Regions from separate parts of the Neomoorella glycerini genome, predicted to be linked through region 1. Evidence: riboswitches for the same ligand, from Rfam matches in the RefSeq annotation. Region 1 holds a riboswitch; each other region holds the start of a gene.
The links. A riboswitch is a leader RNA that binds a small molecule or an ion and turns the genes downstream of it on or off. The one in region 1 is predicted to bind cyclic di-GMP.

Region 1 (4,211 bases):
GGGCCGAGGGCGACGTCCGGGCGGAGGTAGTCATCCTGGCCGAGGGCGCCAATTCCCTTTTAACCCAGAAGGCCGGCCTGAAAAAGGACGGCATCAATACCAACCAGCTGGCCGTGGCCGTCAAAGAGATCATTGCCCTGCCCCGGGAAAAGATCGAGGACCGCTTTAACCTGGACGAAGGCCAGGGTTGCACCATTGAACTCCTTGGCGACGCTACTAAAGGCATGATGGGGACAGCCTTTATCTATACCAACAAGGATTCCCTCTCCGTGGGCGTGGGCGTCCTCCTGTCGAGCCTGGTCCGCCGCCGTTTGAACCCCAACGACCTCCTGGAGCACCTGAAAAGTCACCCCATGGTGCGGCGGCTGCTAGCCGGGGGTGAGAGCAAGGAATACCAGGGCCACCTGATTCCCGAAGGCGGCTACCGGGCCATTCCTAAACTCTATGGCAACGGCGTCCTGGTAGCCGGAGATGCCGCCATGCTGGTCAACGGGATTCACCGGGAAGGGTCGAATCTCGCCATGACCTCCGGCCTCCTGGCAGCGAAAACCATCCTGGCCGCCCGGGAAAAGGGCGACTACAGCGAGGCCAACCTGGCACCCTACCGGCAGATGCTGGCGGAGAGCTTTGTCTTGCAGGACTTGCAGAAATACCAGCGGGCCCCCTTTTTCTTTGACCAAAATCCCCACTTCTTTACCCTGTATCCGCAGCTCCTTTCCCGGGCCGCCAGGGAGTTCTTAACCGTCGATAATGTACCCAAGCGGGAAAAACAGAAGCGCATTTGGAGGGAAATTACGGCCGAACGCAGCCGTATACAACTGGCCGGGGACCTTTACCACCTCTGGAGGGTGATGGGCTGATGCGCCTGGAAGATAAGCTGTTCCTCAACCGTTACCAGACGGATAAGCACCCTCATTTAAGGATCAAGGACCGGGAGGTCTGCCGTCACTGTGACGGCAGACCCTGCACCTTTATCTGCCCGGCCCGGGTTTATGCCTGGAACGAAAAGGAAGAAAGGATTGAGACGGCCTATGAGGGCTGCGTGGAATGTGGCACCTGCCGCTACGGCTGCGCCCACGACAACATCGACTGGCGCAATCCCCGCGGCGGCTTCGGCATTCTGTATAAATATGGTTAAAACCAATACCTGGACTTACTTTATCTGTATGGGCACACTTACCAGGAAAACTAATATTATGTAGTATAAGCATACTCCTGGAGGTGGCCCTATGACCATCGAGCAGATAATCAAGCTCCTCAACCTGGACCTGTCCTGGGAATACGCCGCCATGATCCAGTACATCCAGCACGCCAGCATGCTTACTGGCCCCCAGTATTTTGCCATTATCGATGAAGAGCTCCAGCATGCCCAGGATGAGCACGACCATGCCGTAAAGCTGAGTGACAAGATCCAGTACCTGGGCGGCATCCCCACGGTCCAGGTGCAGGAAATCAAGACTTCCCTCAATAACGTGGAAATGCTGCGCCAGGACCTGGAGGCCGAGTATGACGCCCTGAACCGCTACCTGCAGCGCATTGAGCAACTGGAAGCCTTGAAATTGTATGACGTCGCCCAGGTCATCAGGGAAATAGCCCTGGTGGAGCAGGGACACATTATCGACCTGGAAAAGTCCCTGGGCATCCAGAAGGTAAGATAACATATTTTGACCCCACGGCCCAGGACTCGACCTGTAGCCCTGTCGAGGATAACGTCTCCGCAGCCTCAGCGTCCGGCCCCTGGAAGACCCGCGCCTCTGGCAACCGCAGCAGGGGTAAATTGACATTACTTTTACCTAAAGGGAAGGAATTTGTTGAGCGAGGTCGAATATAAAAATATTATAGCAACTGGATTGGAGGATAATACCTGTGCTGGCAAAGGGCATAACAAAAATTAACATAAAAAACAAAAATAGCCAATGGGGGGGGGGGGGATTATATGCCTTTATTGTAAATATTTGGAAAGAAACTCCCCCTCTATTAGCCTCCTTAAAATTACTGCAAATAACATTCCTCCCAACCCATCCAGTGCTACCTTTCATAACGCCTCCGGGAACCAGAATTTCCTTGTAATTTTCGGGAAAAAGTGTCCAGTGGCCGCTGGACTGCCGTCACCATTCCTTCTACTCCGCCCCCCAGAGTTCCCAAAGAGATATCTTTCTCTTATGCCAATAGCTTAAAGTGTTTAAGGGCAAACCACTCGAAAGGGTGGGACGCAAAGCCATGGGTCTGTAGCCACTATGCTGGTATGACTGCCAGGCTGCCACTTTAAAGTCGGTTTTTAATTTTACCTGAACTTTTAAAGGGCAGCCATGCAAATTGCTCGTGGCTGCCTTTATTATTTCTAGATGGAACGAAGGCTGGGGGGCGGGTTTAGTGCAAAGGGATACGGTTACTAAAATTTTACTGGAGATTCGGGAATACTGGCCGGTACTGTACTTTCACTCGGCTGCGGTGGCCAACTTTGCCTTAAGGATAGCCATGGACCTGGGAATAGAAGCCCGTCATTGCCGGGACGTGTTGAGGGGTGCCCTCTTGCATGATGCCGGAAAAATACATGTACGTTTGGAGATATTGACGAAACCGGGGCCACTGACAGAGGCGGAATGGGGGCAGATAAAAAAGCATACCGACTATGGAGCGGACTGGGTGGAGCAAAGAGGGGGCAACGATGAGGTGGTAGCAGTTATTCGCTACCATCATGAATGGTGGAATGGAAACGGTTATGCCGGCCTTAAATATGAACAGATCCCTTTGCTGGCCAGAATAGTAACAATTGCCGACGCCTTAGATGCCATGACGGCGTCGCGACCCTACCGTAAGGCGATTGCGGTTAGTGAAGCTCTGATGGAAATACATAGCGGGAAAGGATTGCAATTTGACCCGGACATATTAACTGTCTTAAGTCAAAAGGCCACCTACGAACCGGCAACCTACCAGGATCCCCGCCCCCTTGCCAGGCAAATCCAGGTAGAAAAAGAATGGCTCGCGAGGTTAATTAAGATTTACGGCGATCTTGCCCATCCTTTAGTAATTGCCCAAAGTCACTGGTTGGATAAGTTGATAGTAAGTATTTATAAGTTACAGGAAGGGAAAAGGGGGAAAAACCTCTCTTTAGGGGAGAAAGAGAAGCTTTAAACCTGGTTTAAAGCCAGAGCAGTAGAGGGGGGGTTCAGGTATGCAAGAGTGTAGCCAGTGTACCCGCAAGACCCCAAATCGTTCTTGTGTCGATTGCGATTATTTCATGAGTCCCGGCCCTTTACGCCGGAAGCCACCGGTGCCCATAGGCATTAGCCTGGTTGCCGCCGATGGAAAACGTTATGCTGGCCGTATTCTCGTATTGAATACCATGGAACTGGGCCTGGAAACACGAGCTCCCGTTCCCGGTCAATACCGGATTTATTTAAAGCAGCATCTTAGCCTGGATGTAGCAGGGGTACCGACCAAGGGCAAGGGTAACATCCACCTCTTTGATATCATAGCCGTTTACCGGGGTGAGGAAACAGCCAGCCGTCTGGGTAATGAAGAATACCGTTTACTGACGGGTAGTACTGGGGACTTCATTGAGCAAGTATCGCAATTAGTTCCCGCCCATTTACAGGACCTGGTTAAAGAACGACTACTTGCCGAGTTAGAAAGCTCGGAGATTTTCAATGCCATGCGGTTGGGCAAGGTAATGCGTTACGAAAAGGGGCGTTTTCGCCATCTGACAGGACAGGCTGACCTGGAACTGCCCCTGCCGGCAATAGAAAATTTAATGCGCCAGGCAATACACCGGGGAACCCACTGCCGGGAAGTGATAGTAAGTGATGACGGTAAAAGGATTTTTGACCTGCACGGTATACCCCTTGACTCCCGGGCAGGGGGCCTGCTGGCCTTTGATCTTACCGAAATTATTGAAAAGGAAAGGCAGATGCGCCGCCAGGAGATGCTGGCCTACCGGGAAGCCGTGGCTGCCGTCACCAATGGGCGCCTGCAGCTTTTGACTTCAGAAGAAATGGTAGCTGTGTTATCCCAGGGTAAGGAACTGGCAAGGGGAGTAGTTAACAAGGCTGCTGACATAGCTTCAGCTCGCAGCAAGTTATGCAGTTTGCTACCCGCGGCTTTTAGCGCCCGCGCGTACGGCATGACCTTATCTTTAACTGAGGCTTTGACCAATACATTAAAACATGCTACGGGTGGTGAATGGGTGGTCCGGCAGACGGATGAGGCCA
Region 2 (4,211 bases), 450 kb from region 1:
ACCATGCTTCTACGTCTTCTTTAACTATCTTCTTTTCTTTTATTACTTTAACGGGATTCTTTTCTACTTGTGGCATCTTCTTTTCTAGCCATGCGGCTAATTCTCCATTGGCTTTGAGCATAAGTAATGCTACCATGGCCGTTGCTCCTGCTTCGCTCCAGCTCATTCCCCTCTTTTTCATGCGAATGGCTATTTTTTTGTCTACTGTTGTTTCGGCTACGCCCATCCCGTATAACTTTAGCCCTTCCAGTTGTCGTGGTAACCGCAAGCGGTAATCTAACAGGTTATCGCGATATCTTTGACAGTAGTCATATACTTTTTGGCGTTGTTGCTTGTTTTTGCGGTTCGGTGCTTCTTCTATGAGTGCTTCCATGGTGTCCAAAAAGACCTGCTCTTGACCTTTGGCTAAAATCTCCATTAATCCTCGCGCTGTTTCGTTCCCATAAGCCTGCCTTATATCCCGGTGGAGGTGGTAGCGGTCCAATTGTACAATGGCTCCTGGTAACTGTTCTTTGGCTGTCTTCTGGATCCAGCTGGCTCCGTCGCCATTGACCACATATATTGTTTTTTCGTCTATCTCGTAGTACCTGGCTATTTCCGTGGTGAGGGCTTCCCAAAATTGTTCTCCATCTTCATAGATGCCCATTACTACCCGCGGGTTCTTGAGATGCCGGGCATTCCCTTTTTCTATCCACCCTTCGTATACTATTCCTACTTTTACTTCTATCCGCTCTTGCTTGCTCCTTTGCAGGGGAATCATTATGCCATCGGCTTCGATAAATAGTGCCGGTACTTTTTTCTTTTTGCCTTGGGGCTCTTCCCCGCTCACGAATAGCTTGTTGCGCAGGGCTTCTTGCAGTCCTTTTTGTTCCAGTCCATTTCGTTTTACTTCGCTATGGATGGTCATATGGCTTAATTGGCCCATCCCTGCTTCGGCCATTATTTCCGCTGCCTGCCTGAAGGGTAACCGGGTTGCCAGCGATACGGCTAATTTGAGCAGTCTTCCTGTCAGGCGCTTTCCTTGGCGTAAGTTCAGGGCTTCGTCTAACAGAAACCTTCCCTCGCCTCTTTTCTTTTTGCGCGTCGCTTTGACATATAGTCGGCGCTTAAAGGTTATATCCCCGTACAGGCAGGTGATTGTGCGGTAGCGGAAGCCAGCTATCCTATATCTCTTGGGTTTTGCTGGCATAAGGGCATCATCCAGGGCTTCCAGTACGGCTACCAATAATCGCCTGGCTATTTGCAGGATAACTTCTTCTAGAGTGTTGAAATTCTCGATACCATCTAATAAACTAAAGATGGTAGCGGTACTGGTATTACCGTTTACCATAAAGAGACCTCACTCCTTTTACGGTGTTTTTCTTCTTGTGAGGTCTCTTTTCTCTTTTTTGCTCCTTTTTCCTCCTGCCTACTGTAATTTTACACTAACGCCGGCCGGATGTCACCGGACTGTGACAATTTAACTCACCGGTCAGGTTGAAAAATCTCCCCATCAACCGCGGTAATCAGGCCTCTGCGCTCGTCTTCAATCTTTTGTAAAAGATTGTGAACCAGGATGTTAACCTGGCCTTCGATTAGCCTCAAGAGATAGTTTTTATAGGTTGCTGGCAAAGTCTTGTGGCGCAGGTAATCGTCCAGGAGGGCTTCCAGTACTTCCTGGTTAACGAGTTTATCCCGGCAGGTCATCAGACAATAAACCTCTGGTTTTATTCATTAAACCCTATACCCCTTCCTGGCATTCACGTGCGCGTAGCGCCGTCAATAGAAAACTCCCAAAAAAATAAAGGACAGCCTTTCACGCCAAAGGCCGCCCCCGTCTTGACGCTGGAACATATGGCAGCAAAAAATACCGGCAGCCTGGCGATCTTAGCCTTCAGGCCTTAGACCCATGGCTTTGCGCCCCCCCCTTTCGGCGGGGTTTGCCTTTAGCGGTAACCTTTTACGCTATTCGACATCTATGCCTTTCCCGAGTTCGACAGTTGCTAGGTGAATAATAAGCGCAACAGCTTGTTGCGCAAGGGTTTCAGGGATCGGCTTTTTGGGCGCGTGTTACTAGGGACCCTTTCTGGCCTTTGTTTCGACCGCGATTATTTGCGGCGGTTCCTTTATCCCAAGGGTCTTGAAGATATGCTGCTGTGGCGGGGTTGTTTCCGTCCTTTGGAGTACCCTGCCCTCAGGACCAACAAATTCGCCCAGGTGCATGCGTTCCAGGGTCTGGCGGATGTTCCGCCAGCTATCCTGCACTTTCGTTTCAGCTACCCGGATTAGGAGCAGTCCCAGCCAGCACAGGAGGACGTGAGCATGGATGCGGTCGCTCAGGCGATGATAGACCGGCCGCAGCTCTAAGGACTGCTTCATGGTGCGGAAGGCATCCTCTACCTCAAGCAGTTGCTTGTAGCCGAGGGCCACGTCTTCAGCACTTATGGTATCGTCCGAGGTTCTTAAAAGGTATTTGCCGTCCAGCTTCTCTTCAGCTTTCACCCTGGCCGCATCGATATAGGGTTGTCCCTTCTTGTCGGTCTTGAGATAGCGGCCATAAGTGGGATGGGCAATGAGCTGGCAGCAGGCTTTAGTATGGGGTTCGCCTTTGAGGTCCCCAATGGCCGCTAATTCTTCCTTGAGGCGGGCCAGGATTTTCTCCCGCTCCAGTCTGTCTTTTTCTGCTTCTTTAGGGTTACGTACCAGGATATATCGTACCCTTTTTTCGCCGTCGCCGACGATAACTTCTTTAACTTCAAGGTTATCCTTGACAGTTTTGTAACGGCCCGGCCGGGCAAGGGCCTCTGCCACCGTATCCTTGCCGCTGCGCATCTTTTCGCCGGCAATGTAGTGGCCGCCGGCGCGCTGGAGGTAACGAAGGTTGTCTTCCGAAGCAAAACCGCGGTCGACAACAGTAATGACCCGGCCCAGTTGCCAGCCCACCAGGTCCTTTTTGACTTGCTCGATTACCGCCATGTCGGCGGTGTTACCCGGCCAGACCCAGCAGCGTACCGGCAGGCCCTCCCTGGTGACAGCCAGGCCGATTACCACCTGGGGTAAATCCGGCCGGTGGTCCTTGGAGTTGCCTTTACGCCGAAGGTGCTGCTTATGGTCCTCCGGATTATCCTCCTCTTCCACTTCAAAGTAGGTGGAGGTGGTATCGAAGTACAGGAGATCGACTTCCAGGTTGAAGAGGTGGGCCACGGAGAAGAAGATATCCTTTTGCAGTTCTTCAGCAGCCTCCAGTAAGAAGTCCATGGCTCGGTAAAGGTTTTGCACCGGCACGTCCGGGAGGCCGGGAATGAAAACATCGTGGCTGACCCAATCCTCGGTCTTAAGTTTACTGGCCGGGTTCAAAGCCCGGTTGGCTACCATAGCGAAGATGGCTCGTTCTACCGGCGCCTGGAACTTACGTTTGGCCAGCAGCCCGGCTAAAACGCGGTTGATACCCAGCTGGTTCCAGAGCTCGTTTAACACCCAGGCGCCACCTATAGGCCGGCTGGAGACAAAAGTTAGGGGAGCGCTGCCGTTTAACTCTGCCTGGGTGCGTAAAGCCTCTTCCGGTCCCAAAAAACGCGTAATACTCTTTACCAGGCGGACCAGGGCTTCCCGGTCTACATCCTCTTCGCGGCCGAAGTTGAAGAGTACTTTGGCTTTCGGGTAGCCGGCCTTGGGGTCCCAGACGTTGTGGGCAAGCTGGATATAACGGACAACAGAGCCGTCCTTGTTTTTGCGGGAAATAGTTCTTATGTACATGTCTATATTATAGCGCATGTACTACATTACCATCAAGTTTTAATCCCGAAATCGTGTGCCTATGTGATTTTTGATTTTTGAGCTCTCCCAAGATCGGGAAACGTTGATTTATAAGGGTTCTTCATCTGAAAAGCAGTCATTTTTGCCTAGCAACTGTCGAACTCGGGCCTTTTTTCCTGCAAAATATGCCAATTTTTTGGGGCCAAAAAAATAACCCGGTGCAATCCGGGTGTGATAGGGTATATATTAAAAGGAGGTCAGAGGGCTTTGCTCGAGTTTATAATAGCACCCCGGCGTTATAATTGTATTAAGCCCTCTTTAAATTTTAATTAAACTTGAAGCTGCTAATATGGGAACCAGCCGGTGGGAATTTTTAACTACCAGGATGCTTGCCCCCGCTCCATGTTTGGCCAGGGCATATTCCAGAGCCGCGGCCACGGTGGCCATGGGCTTGATGTGGACCTGGCGGGTTATCT
Region 3 (4,211 bases), 670 kb from region 1:
CCCCAGTGTGACCGGAAAGGAAAAGGATGTTGCTTCCCTGGTTCAGCAGGAGATGGTTTCTTTAGGCTATACCGAGACCTGGATCGATGAGCTGGGCAATGTGATAGGTCGCGTGGCAGGCCGGGGGCAGGGCCCTGCCATCCTCTTCGATGGCCACCTGGACACGGTGGATGTAACCGAACCCGGGACCTGGCAACACCCACCCTTCCAGGGCCGACTGGTTGACGGCAGAATCTACGGCCGGGGAGCTGCCGACATGAAGGGAGCCTTAGCCGCCATGGTGTGTGCCATAGGTTTCCTGGCCCAGGATGGCGTAAATAGGGGCGGGGATCTCTACGTAACCGGTACTGTGGTGGAAGAAGTGGCTGAAGGAGTTGCTTTGAGCCATATTTTAAAAAAAATACGCCCGGCTGCAGTGGTTATCGGCGAAGCCACCGGCCTAAACCTTAACTTTGGCCAGCGCGGCAGGGCGGAAATCGTTCTCGAAACCCGGGGCCGGCCGGCCCACTCTGCCAACCCGGGGGTAGGTGTAAATGCCGTATATAAAATGCTGCCCCTGGTAGAGGCCGTCCGCCATCTGGAGCTTCCCATCGATCCCCTTCTGGGCCCGGCCATAATGGAACTGACGGACATCATCTCGTCGCCCTACCCGGGGGCTTCAGTGGTGCCTCAGCGCTGTCGCGCCACCTTCGACAGGCGCCTGCTGGCAGGGGAAGAACCGGACCAGGTCCTGATGCCGCTTCAATCCATAATTGTAGCAGGCCGGCTTAAGGATCCGGAACTTGAGGCCGAGGCTATGATAGCCCCCCTGGATATTACTACTTACACCGGCCGGGCCTTAAAGGGCCTAAAATTTGCCCCGGCCTGGTGTATAGATAAGGGGCACCCCCTGGTGGCCGCAGCCCGGGAAGCCCTCGTCAAGGCAGGCCTGCAGCCCTCCCTTGCAACCTACTGGTTCTGCACTAACGGCAGCGGGTCGGCCGGGAAGTTGGAGATACCCACCGTCGGGTTCGGGCCCGGCCGGGAAAGCCAGGCCCATGTTACCGATGAGTATATTGAGGTGGATGAACTATTGGCTGCGGCCAAAGGCTACTACAGCCTGGCTGGAACTTTGAGCATCAGCGGCCTGTAGTTGAAAAAGGAGACTCAAATCCCTTAAGCCGCTTGCTGGCCGGCTGAACAAAAGCTAATCCTTTGGAGAAGGGCTGGCCAAATGAGAGGGTTTACAAACGTCAAAAGTATGCCTCGCCCGCGGAAAAAAACACTCTTCTTTTCCATAATTCCCCTAAACCAACGGTAAACTCACTTTCCCTTAGTATCCTATGTTCAAGGCAAACCTGTCGAAAGGCAGGGGCGCAAAGCCATGGGTCTAAGGCTTGTATAAGCTATGATTGCTAGGTTACCGGTGGACCTTCTGGGAGTGGTTAACGACCCCAAAAGGGTGTCCACAAATGGTTAACAGTAGAGTTAAGGCGCCAGATTCCTTTGTCACCATATACAAAAATGTAGGGGTTATTTTTAATGAAGCGTCCAAAGGGAAAAAACCACGCCTGTTGAAAATAACAGGCAAGCAATATGAATGTTAACACTGTCCATTATTCAGGGTTAGGTACCATTCGTTTGTGTATTAGTTAACAAAAGGGGAGGGGTAGATTTGATGGTTAATATAAAGGTAAAAAGATGCTCTTTATGGAATTAAACATGTGTGTAAATGTGAATGTTAGTACACTACCTAATTATTAAATTATCATATACAAAAAAGTGGGGGTTAAATGCCATGTGCGCTGCAGAAAAAGGAAGACTTCATGGGAATGGGAAACTGAATCCAGTAATAAGCCGGCGTTCTTTTCTTAAGTGGAGCGCAATCGCAGGCGGAAGCATAGCTTTGACAGGCTGTAACCTTACTGGAGGAGCCAATAGCAAAACAGCCACGAATTTAGCCAGGACCTCAGGGGAAAAAGAACTTATCGTACCAACCAGCTGTATTCACAATTGCGGTGGACGCTGTTTACTCAAAGCCCATGTTAAAGATGGGGTAATTGTACGCTTAAGCACTGATGATCAGGGGCCGGATACCTTTGAAGTACCCCAGGTGCGAGCGTGCCAGAGGGGCAGGTCCCAGTTAAAACGCCTTTATCATCCTGACCGTCTTAAATACCCTATGAAACGGGTGGGCGAACGGGGTGAGGGCAAATTTGTAAGGATTTCCTGGGACGAAGCCCTGGATACCATTGCCCAGAAAATGAAAGAAATAAAAGCGCGCTATGGCAATGAAGCATTTTACTATGTCTATGCCTCCGGTACTATTGGCGCCACCCTCTATAACTGTTATGCTGAATTTCCCACCTGCGGAGGACCATTGCAGCGCCTCTTAAACCTGTTTGGCGGCTATTTGAATTACTATGGTAACTATAGTGCCGCCCAGTATTATTATGTCGTCCCTATGATGTTTGGTGCCCTGGGAGGCAATAGCCCTAAAGACCTGCGTCATGCCCGTTTAATTGTACTCTGGGGGCATAATCCTGTCGAAACGAAACTGGCTGGTGCCGGGGGCGCCTGGTATTTACAGCAGGCCAAAAAGGCAGGCGCTAAAATTATTGTAATCGATCCGCGCTACAGCGATACCGTGGGCAGTTTGGCCGATGAATGGATTCCCATACGACCGGGTACGGACATGGCCTTAGTCTCGGCAATTGCTTACGTTCTGATAGAAGAGGGACTTTACGACCAGGAATTTCTCAACCGTTATACAGTCGGCTTTGATGAAGAGCATATGCCGCCGGGTTATCCACCGCAGGAGTGTTATAAGAACTATATTCTGGGGAAACAGGACGGTCAGCCCAAAACACCGGAATGGGCTGAACCGATCACGCGTATTCCGGCTAACCGTATCCGCCAACTGGCACGGGAAATGGCCAGGATAAAACCAATGACGATATTGCAGGGCTGGGGTATGCAAAGAAGGGCTTATGGCGAACAGATTGTAAGGGGAATTCCGGTGCTGGCCGCCATGACCGGTAACGGCGGTAAACCAGGCAGTGGCCCGGGACTCGATATGATAAGCCCCCCAATGCCCATGGGTGTTTACCCCACAGGCAACAATCCGGTAAAAGCAACGATCTCCTTCTTCACTTTCACTGATGCAATAATCCGGGGTACGGAAATGGGACCCCAGGATGGGGTAGTGGGGGTCGAACGCTTATCCAGTAATATTAAATTTATTTGGAACTATGCTGGTAATGCCCTTATTAACCAGCACGCTAATACAAAACGAACCCATGAAATTCTTCGCGATCCGAATAAAGTAGAATTTATTGTGGTCCATGATCTTTTTATGACTCCCAGTGCCAGATATGCCGATATTTTATTACCAGATACCCATCATTTTGAACGTAATGACATCGCTACCTCAACGTGGGCCCATATTGCCGGAATCGGTTACGCTATCTTTATGAATAAAGTCATTGAACCTCCGTATGAATGTCGTAATATGCTGGATATCTGTACTGAGCTAGCTCGTCGCCTGGGCCTGGAAAAGGAATTTACGGAGGGCAAAAGTGAAGAAGATTGGTTGCGGGAAATGGTAAACACCGCACGGCAAAAATTACCGGATTTTCCTGATTACGAGGCATTTAAGAAGATGGGGATTTATAAACTCTCCCCAGATAAGGAAGGAACTGGAATAGGGTTTATAGATTTTTATCGTGACCCGGAACATCATCCCCTGGATACGCCCTCAGGCAAGATCCAGATTTTCGACCCGCGGATGTATGATAAAGGTAACCCCAAAGAGATCCCGGCTGTTCCCAAATATATTGAGGAATGGGAAAGCCCCTGGAGCCAGGAAGGGCAAAAATATCCATTGCAGGCCATCGGTCACCATTATAAACACCGCGTTCATTCTACCTTTGATAACATCTCCTGGCTGGAGGAAGCAGCACCCCAGGTGGCCTTTTTAAACCCGCTGGATGCCGGCGCAAGGGGTATCAAAGATGGTGACATGGTACGCATTTTTAACGACCGGGGCGAAATCATCATGCCCTGCCGGGTAACACCGCGGATTATGCCCGGGGTGGTAGATATTCCCCAGGGTGCCTGGTTTATGCCTGATGTCCGGGGAACAGACCGCAGAGGATGTATCAATACCCTCACATCACACCGGGTTAACCCCCTCGCTTTTGGCAATGCTCAGAATACGATTCAAGTTCAGG
Region 4 (4,211 bases), 1.2 Mb from region 1:
CAGGAATTAGCCTGTTCAGCGGTGCGGCGGTGCTGGGCAGCGGTGAAATCGCCCTGATTTTGAATGGCGGCGTGCTGGGAGGAATGGTGTAAAGATGGCCGCGGACTTAAGGCAGGTATTTTTAGAAGAGGCCCGGGAACAGCTCGATCAGCTGGAGCAGCTTCTCCTGGAACTCGATGCAGGGAAAAGCATAACCCTGGATGCCATTTTCCGGATCGTCCATACTCTCAAAGGTTCAGCAGCCTGCATGGGATTAAAAGATATCGCCGACTTTGCCCACAAAATGGAGAACCTGCTGGATAAGATCAGGCAGGGCAAAGCGGTAATAAGCGAGAATACCTGCCGGCTGCTGCTGCAGTCGAGCGACGTCCTGCGCTCCCTCATATTCGCAGTCGCTGAAGGCGGGGACGCCACTCCACTTTGCCATAATGAGCAGCTGGCCGCAGAGCTGGAGCTGGTACAAGGTGAGGCAGGCAGGAGCACCGGCAGGTTCCTGGTCGATGTAGTGCTTGACCGCACCTCCGAGATGCGGGGAGCCAGGAGTTTTGTCATCCTCAAGAGATTGGAGGAGATGGGAGAGCTCAAGTATGCTATTCCCAGTCCGGAAGAACTCATAAGTGAAAGAATAGTACCGGATACCATGGTGGCGGTTATAGATAGCGAGGCAGGGGAACGTGAATTGTACGAATGTATTGAAGGTTACCCGGATATAGTAACGGTCGATGTCCGGCACGTGATAGAAATAGACGGTACTGGCTGGCCGGCGAAGATAGCCAGGGCCCGGGAACTGGCTTCCCGGGGGAAAAAGGTAGCCCTTGAGTTTACAGGGGACAAATTGCACCTTGATCTGGAAGCGCTTGAAGCCATGGCTGCAGCTTTAACCGCCGGGTGGTTCCTCTGGGCCCGGGACCCGGTTGCGCGCCGGGTCCTCCGCAAGCTGGCTCTGTGGCATGTTTAGCCGGGAAGAGATTGAGGAGGTAAAGTTTTAATGTCATCCCTGCCAACTGTTTGCCTGGACGACAAAGGCCGGGTTAGATTGCCGGCAAGAATAAGGAAATTACTGGACTGGCGGCCGGGTGATTATTTAGCAATTACCCTGGTAGGCGATGAGGTGCAAATAAAAAAGGAAATTTTTCCGGGACAGCTCCGGCAAGGGAAGGGTAAGGATTGTTTTATAAAAATTTAAAGTAGCGGTCTGATGCTCGTCCTGCCGGAGTATAGGTCCAGCTCTAAATGCCGGTTATAAAGGGGGAAGGAGCTTTCTTCCCTCACGTTAATGAGTGTTCCATTTGTCGTTAATTTTACCCTGGATCCCCTCCTGGTGATACCTGCCGATAAACCGTCCAGCAGCCGGAAGAGGCGGTACATGGGCAACAGGTAGAGGGGATAATCTTCCGGCAGGTCATTTTCTTCGTGGTGGTGATATTTTATAAGATTGACGGTCCTCTCATCTATGTTGTAGATCCCCCTGGCCAGGGAAGCGCTGCGAAAGGCGTGCAGGTAGCCGGGCTCAAAAGCTTCCCGCGGGTCCACCACATCCCCCGGTTGCAGGTAGGGCTGCACCTTGGCCAAGTCGTGGAATATCGCTGCCTGCACCAGGATATCTTTATCTACCCCCGGCAGCTCGGTGAGGCCCTGCTTGGAGAGTTCGGCTATCAGGCGCAGGATATTTATTACATGCCGGTACACGCCTTCCCGGATCACGCCGGTGACTTTTATCTTCCCGCTTAAGGCGTCATATTCATCCATGTATTCCACAATGGCCCGCAACCTGACCTCCACCCGCTGGTCAGGCAGCAGCGTGGCCAGCGCCAGCTCGGCCTCCTGCTGGGCATATTTGACCTTTTCCACGAGCTGCTGCTCTGTTGTTACATCGACAAAAATCGCCAGGTACCCGGGCGCCTTTTCCTTGCCGGATTTGACCACCCACAATTTATAACTGCGGTTGTTGGCCCTGACAGTTTTCGTTTCACTATTATTGGCCATGCTCATTAACTCGCCGCAGTTTAAAGATGCGTCTTTCATTAGCCGGGCCGCCAGGGAATTGAGATGCTAGATCTCGCCTTTGGGGTTTAAAAAGGCCAGCCCCACCGGTGCCTCCGCAATTACTACATTAATCAACTCCTCAAGCACCAGGCGCATTTCCTGTTCCCTGGCGTGGCTTTCCAGGGCCCTGGCCAGGAGCCCTTCAACAGAAAACTCCTTTCGGCAACTCGGCTCCCGCTCTGGTCCTTTTTAACTCCCTCCCCCGGGCTGCCAGGGAACCCGTACCCGGCTGCCGCCGGCCTTCTCCGTACTTAAATAAAAAACCAGGCTACCGCCTTCCTTTTGACTGCGCCTGGTACTACCCAGCGGCTTCCTACCGGCAGCCCGGCTGCCATATCTCAAAGATGAGACCCAGGCCCGTGGCTTTGCGTCCCCGTCTTTCGAGCGGGTTTGCCCTTGGCGGTAGAGAAAACTTGTTTTTTAATTGTTGCACTTTCATATTAGCTTTACCAGATCCCTTTGTCAAGTGAGGTCTAGACAAGTCTAAACAAGTCTAAAGCGGGATACCCTGGCTTTATAATGGCAAGCCGGGATAGGCCTGTGCAAATTTATTGACGGTACCAAATATAATGGATTTATCAGCGCCGGCAGGAAAATGGTAATGGGCATTGAATAAATTTAAGTTTAAGTTAGAACCTCTGTGTAGGGACATTGTTATTAAGTAGTTGGGGAGGAAATATTTATGGAGTTAAACGTAACCAGGGATAAGCTGGAAGAATTGGTACAGGAGCTGGCGGCCGGGAGCAGGACGCAAAGGCTGTGGCATAATTTTTTGTCGACAGCCCTCGCGGTTAATAGAGATAAAAAGCAGCTGGAACAGCTCAAGGAGACCCTGGGATTACTATTTGCGGAGATCGGTGAGCAGTCCTTTACAGAAAAGCTGAGAGCTGTAGCCGACCGAAATCCCGCGCTGCCTGTTGCCGAACTGCTCTCTACTGCTGTCCAGGTGTGCGGGGAGATCCGTAAAGAAAACGAACAGACTATCAACAATCTTCGCCAGATGCTGCCCGAACTGGCCACCCCTATAATCCGCATCTGGACAGATATGTTGCTGGTGGCCTTGATCGGCAACCTGGACAGCCAGTGGGCGCAAAGTATTGCCGAGAGGCTATTGGATCGAGTGAGTGTTACCAGAACTAAAGTGGTGCTGGTCGATGTGACGGGAGTTCCCATGATTGATACGGTCGTGGGCGGCTTTTTAATAGAAATGTTCAATGCCATCAGATTTTTGGGGGCCGAGGTTATCTTAACAGGCATCAAACCGGAAGTAGCCCATACCCTGGTGAAACTGGGGGTAGACTTTCGCATGGTGACTATTGCCCGCGATCTGGAAGACGCCCTCAGGAAAGGGATTGCCATCATAGCGGATGAAAAGAAAAGGCGCAGGCAGCTGGCCCGGGTAATAACTGGTAACAAAGAGAGTGAAGGCGATGAAGAAATTGATATCTAACGCCAGGAGTTCCAGAGTCGTACCGGTCATCTCCCTGGGGGAGTTTTTACTGGTACCGATCCAGATTGACCTGGACGACAGGACGGTGGGCCTGCTTCAGCAACAAATATTGGAAGAATTAGAAAACACCAGGGCCCAGGCAGTTATTATAGATGTACGCATGGTTGATGTGATAGATAGCTACATTTCATACACAATTTCCGAGACGGCGGCCATGGCGCGTTTAATGGGATGCCGCACGGTACTATGCGGTATTCAACCTCCAGTGGCTTTAACCCTGGCCCAGATGGGGGTAATGTTACAGGATATTATCGTTGCCCGGGACCTGGAGCACGCCCTGCTTGTAGCGGGCAGCCAGTCAGGAGTTGGGTAAGCAGTGCTTTACAAAAATGAGCATGAAAATGTTGATATCGACAGGGTCTTTAACAGCCCGGCGGAAGAGTATGACGTGTTTATCCGTATCGCCAGGGAGGAAGATATTGCCGTAGCCCGGCAAATGGCCAAACAGCTGGCCCAGGAGGCCGGGTTTTCCCTGGCCGATATTACAAAGATAGCCACGGCCGTTTCCGAACTGGCGCGCAATATCTACCGCTATGCCGGGCAGGGCCGGATTATGATCAAAAAACTGCTGAATGAAAGGGAGGGACCGTATTTAGAAGTAATAGCCTCCGACCGTGGACCGGGTATTGCAGAAATTGAGCTGGTCATGACTAAA

Region 2: another riboswitch for cyclic di-GMP. It lies ahead of MGLY_RS08940 (hypothetical protein); the one in region 1 lies ahead of MGLY_RS06905 (HD domain-containing phosphohydrolase).
Region 3: another riboswitch for cyclic di-GMP. It lies ahead of MGLY_RS03385 (DMSO/selenate family reductase complex A subunit); the one in region 1 lies ahead of MGLY_RS06905 (HD domain-containing phosphohydrolase).
Region 4: another riboswitch for cyclic di-GMP. It lies ahead of MGLY_RS00945 (HD domain-containing protein); the one in region 1 lies ahead of MGLY_RS06905 (HD domain-containing phosphohydrolase).

The regions. Positions count from the first base shown of each region.
Region 1 covers NZ_CP046244.1:1,371,830-1,376,040, forward strand. The annotation lists gene MGLY_RS06890 (FAD-dependent oxidoreductase) at 1-860, shown strand, start outside; gene MGLY_RS06895 (ferredoxin family protein) at 860-1,138, shown strand; gene MGLY_RS06900 (ferritin-like domain-containing protein) at 1,230-1,658, shown strand; cyclic di-GMP riboswitch class I at 2,178-2,265, shown strand; gene MGLY_RS06905 (HD domain-containing phosphohydrolase) at 2,374-3,135, shown strand; gene MGLY_RS06910 (ATP-binding protein) at 3,176-4,211, shown strand, end outside.
Region 2 covers NZ_CP046244.1:1,818,863-1,823,073, reverse strand. The annotation lists gene MGLY_RS08945 (ISLre2 family transposase) at 1-1,330, opposite strand, end outside; gene MGLY_RS08940 (hypothetical protein) at 1,465-1,686, opposite strand; cyclic di-GMP riboswitch class I at 1,849-1,934, opposite strand; gene MGLY_RS08935 (IS1634 family transposase) at 2,053-3,735, opposite strand; gene MGLY_RS08930 (nickel-dependent lactate racemase family protein) at 4,054-4,211, opposite strand, start outside.
Region 3 covers NZ_CP046244.1:704,035-708,245, reverse strand. The annotation lists gene MGLY_RS03390 (YgeY family selenium metabolism-linked hydrolase) at 1-1,132, shown strand, start outside; cyclic di-GMP riboswitch class I at 1,321-1,407, shown strand; gene MGLY_RS03385 (DMSO/selenate family reductase complex A subunit) at 1,778-4,211, shown strand, end outside.
Region 4 covers NZ_CP046244.1:187,400-191,610, reverse strand. The annotation lists gene MGLY_RS00960 (chemotaxis protein CheA) at 1-92, shown strand, start outside; gene MGLY_RS00955 (Hpt domain-containing protein) at 95-958, shown strand; gene MGLY_RS00950 (AbrB/MazE/SpoVT family DNA-binding domain-containing protein) at 989-1,186, shown strand; gene MGLY_RS00945 (HD domain-containing protein) at 1,183-2,025, opposite strand; cyclic di-GMP riboswitch class I at 2,362-2,451, opposite strand; gene MGLY_RS00940 (STAS domain-containing protein) at 2,729-3,496, shown strand; gene MGLY_RS00935 (STAS domain-containing protein) at 3,477-3,869, shown strand; gene MGLY_RS00930 (anti-sigma regulatory factor) at 3,873-4,211, shown strand, end outside.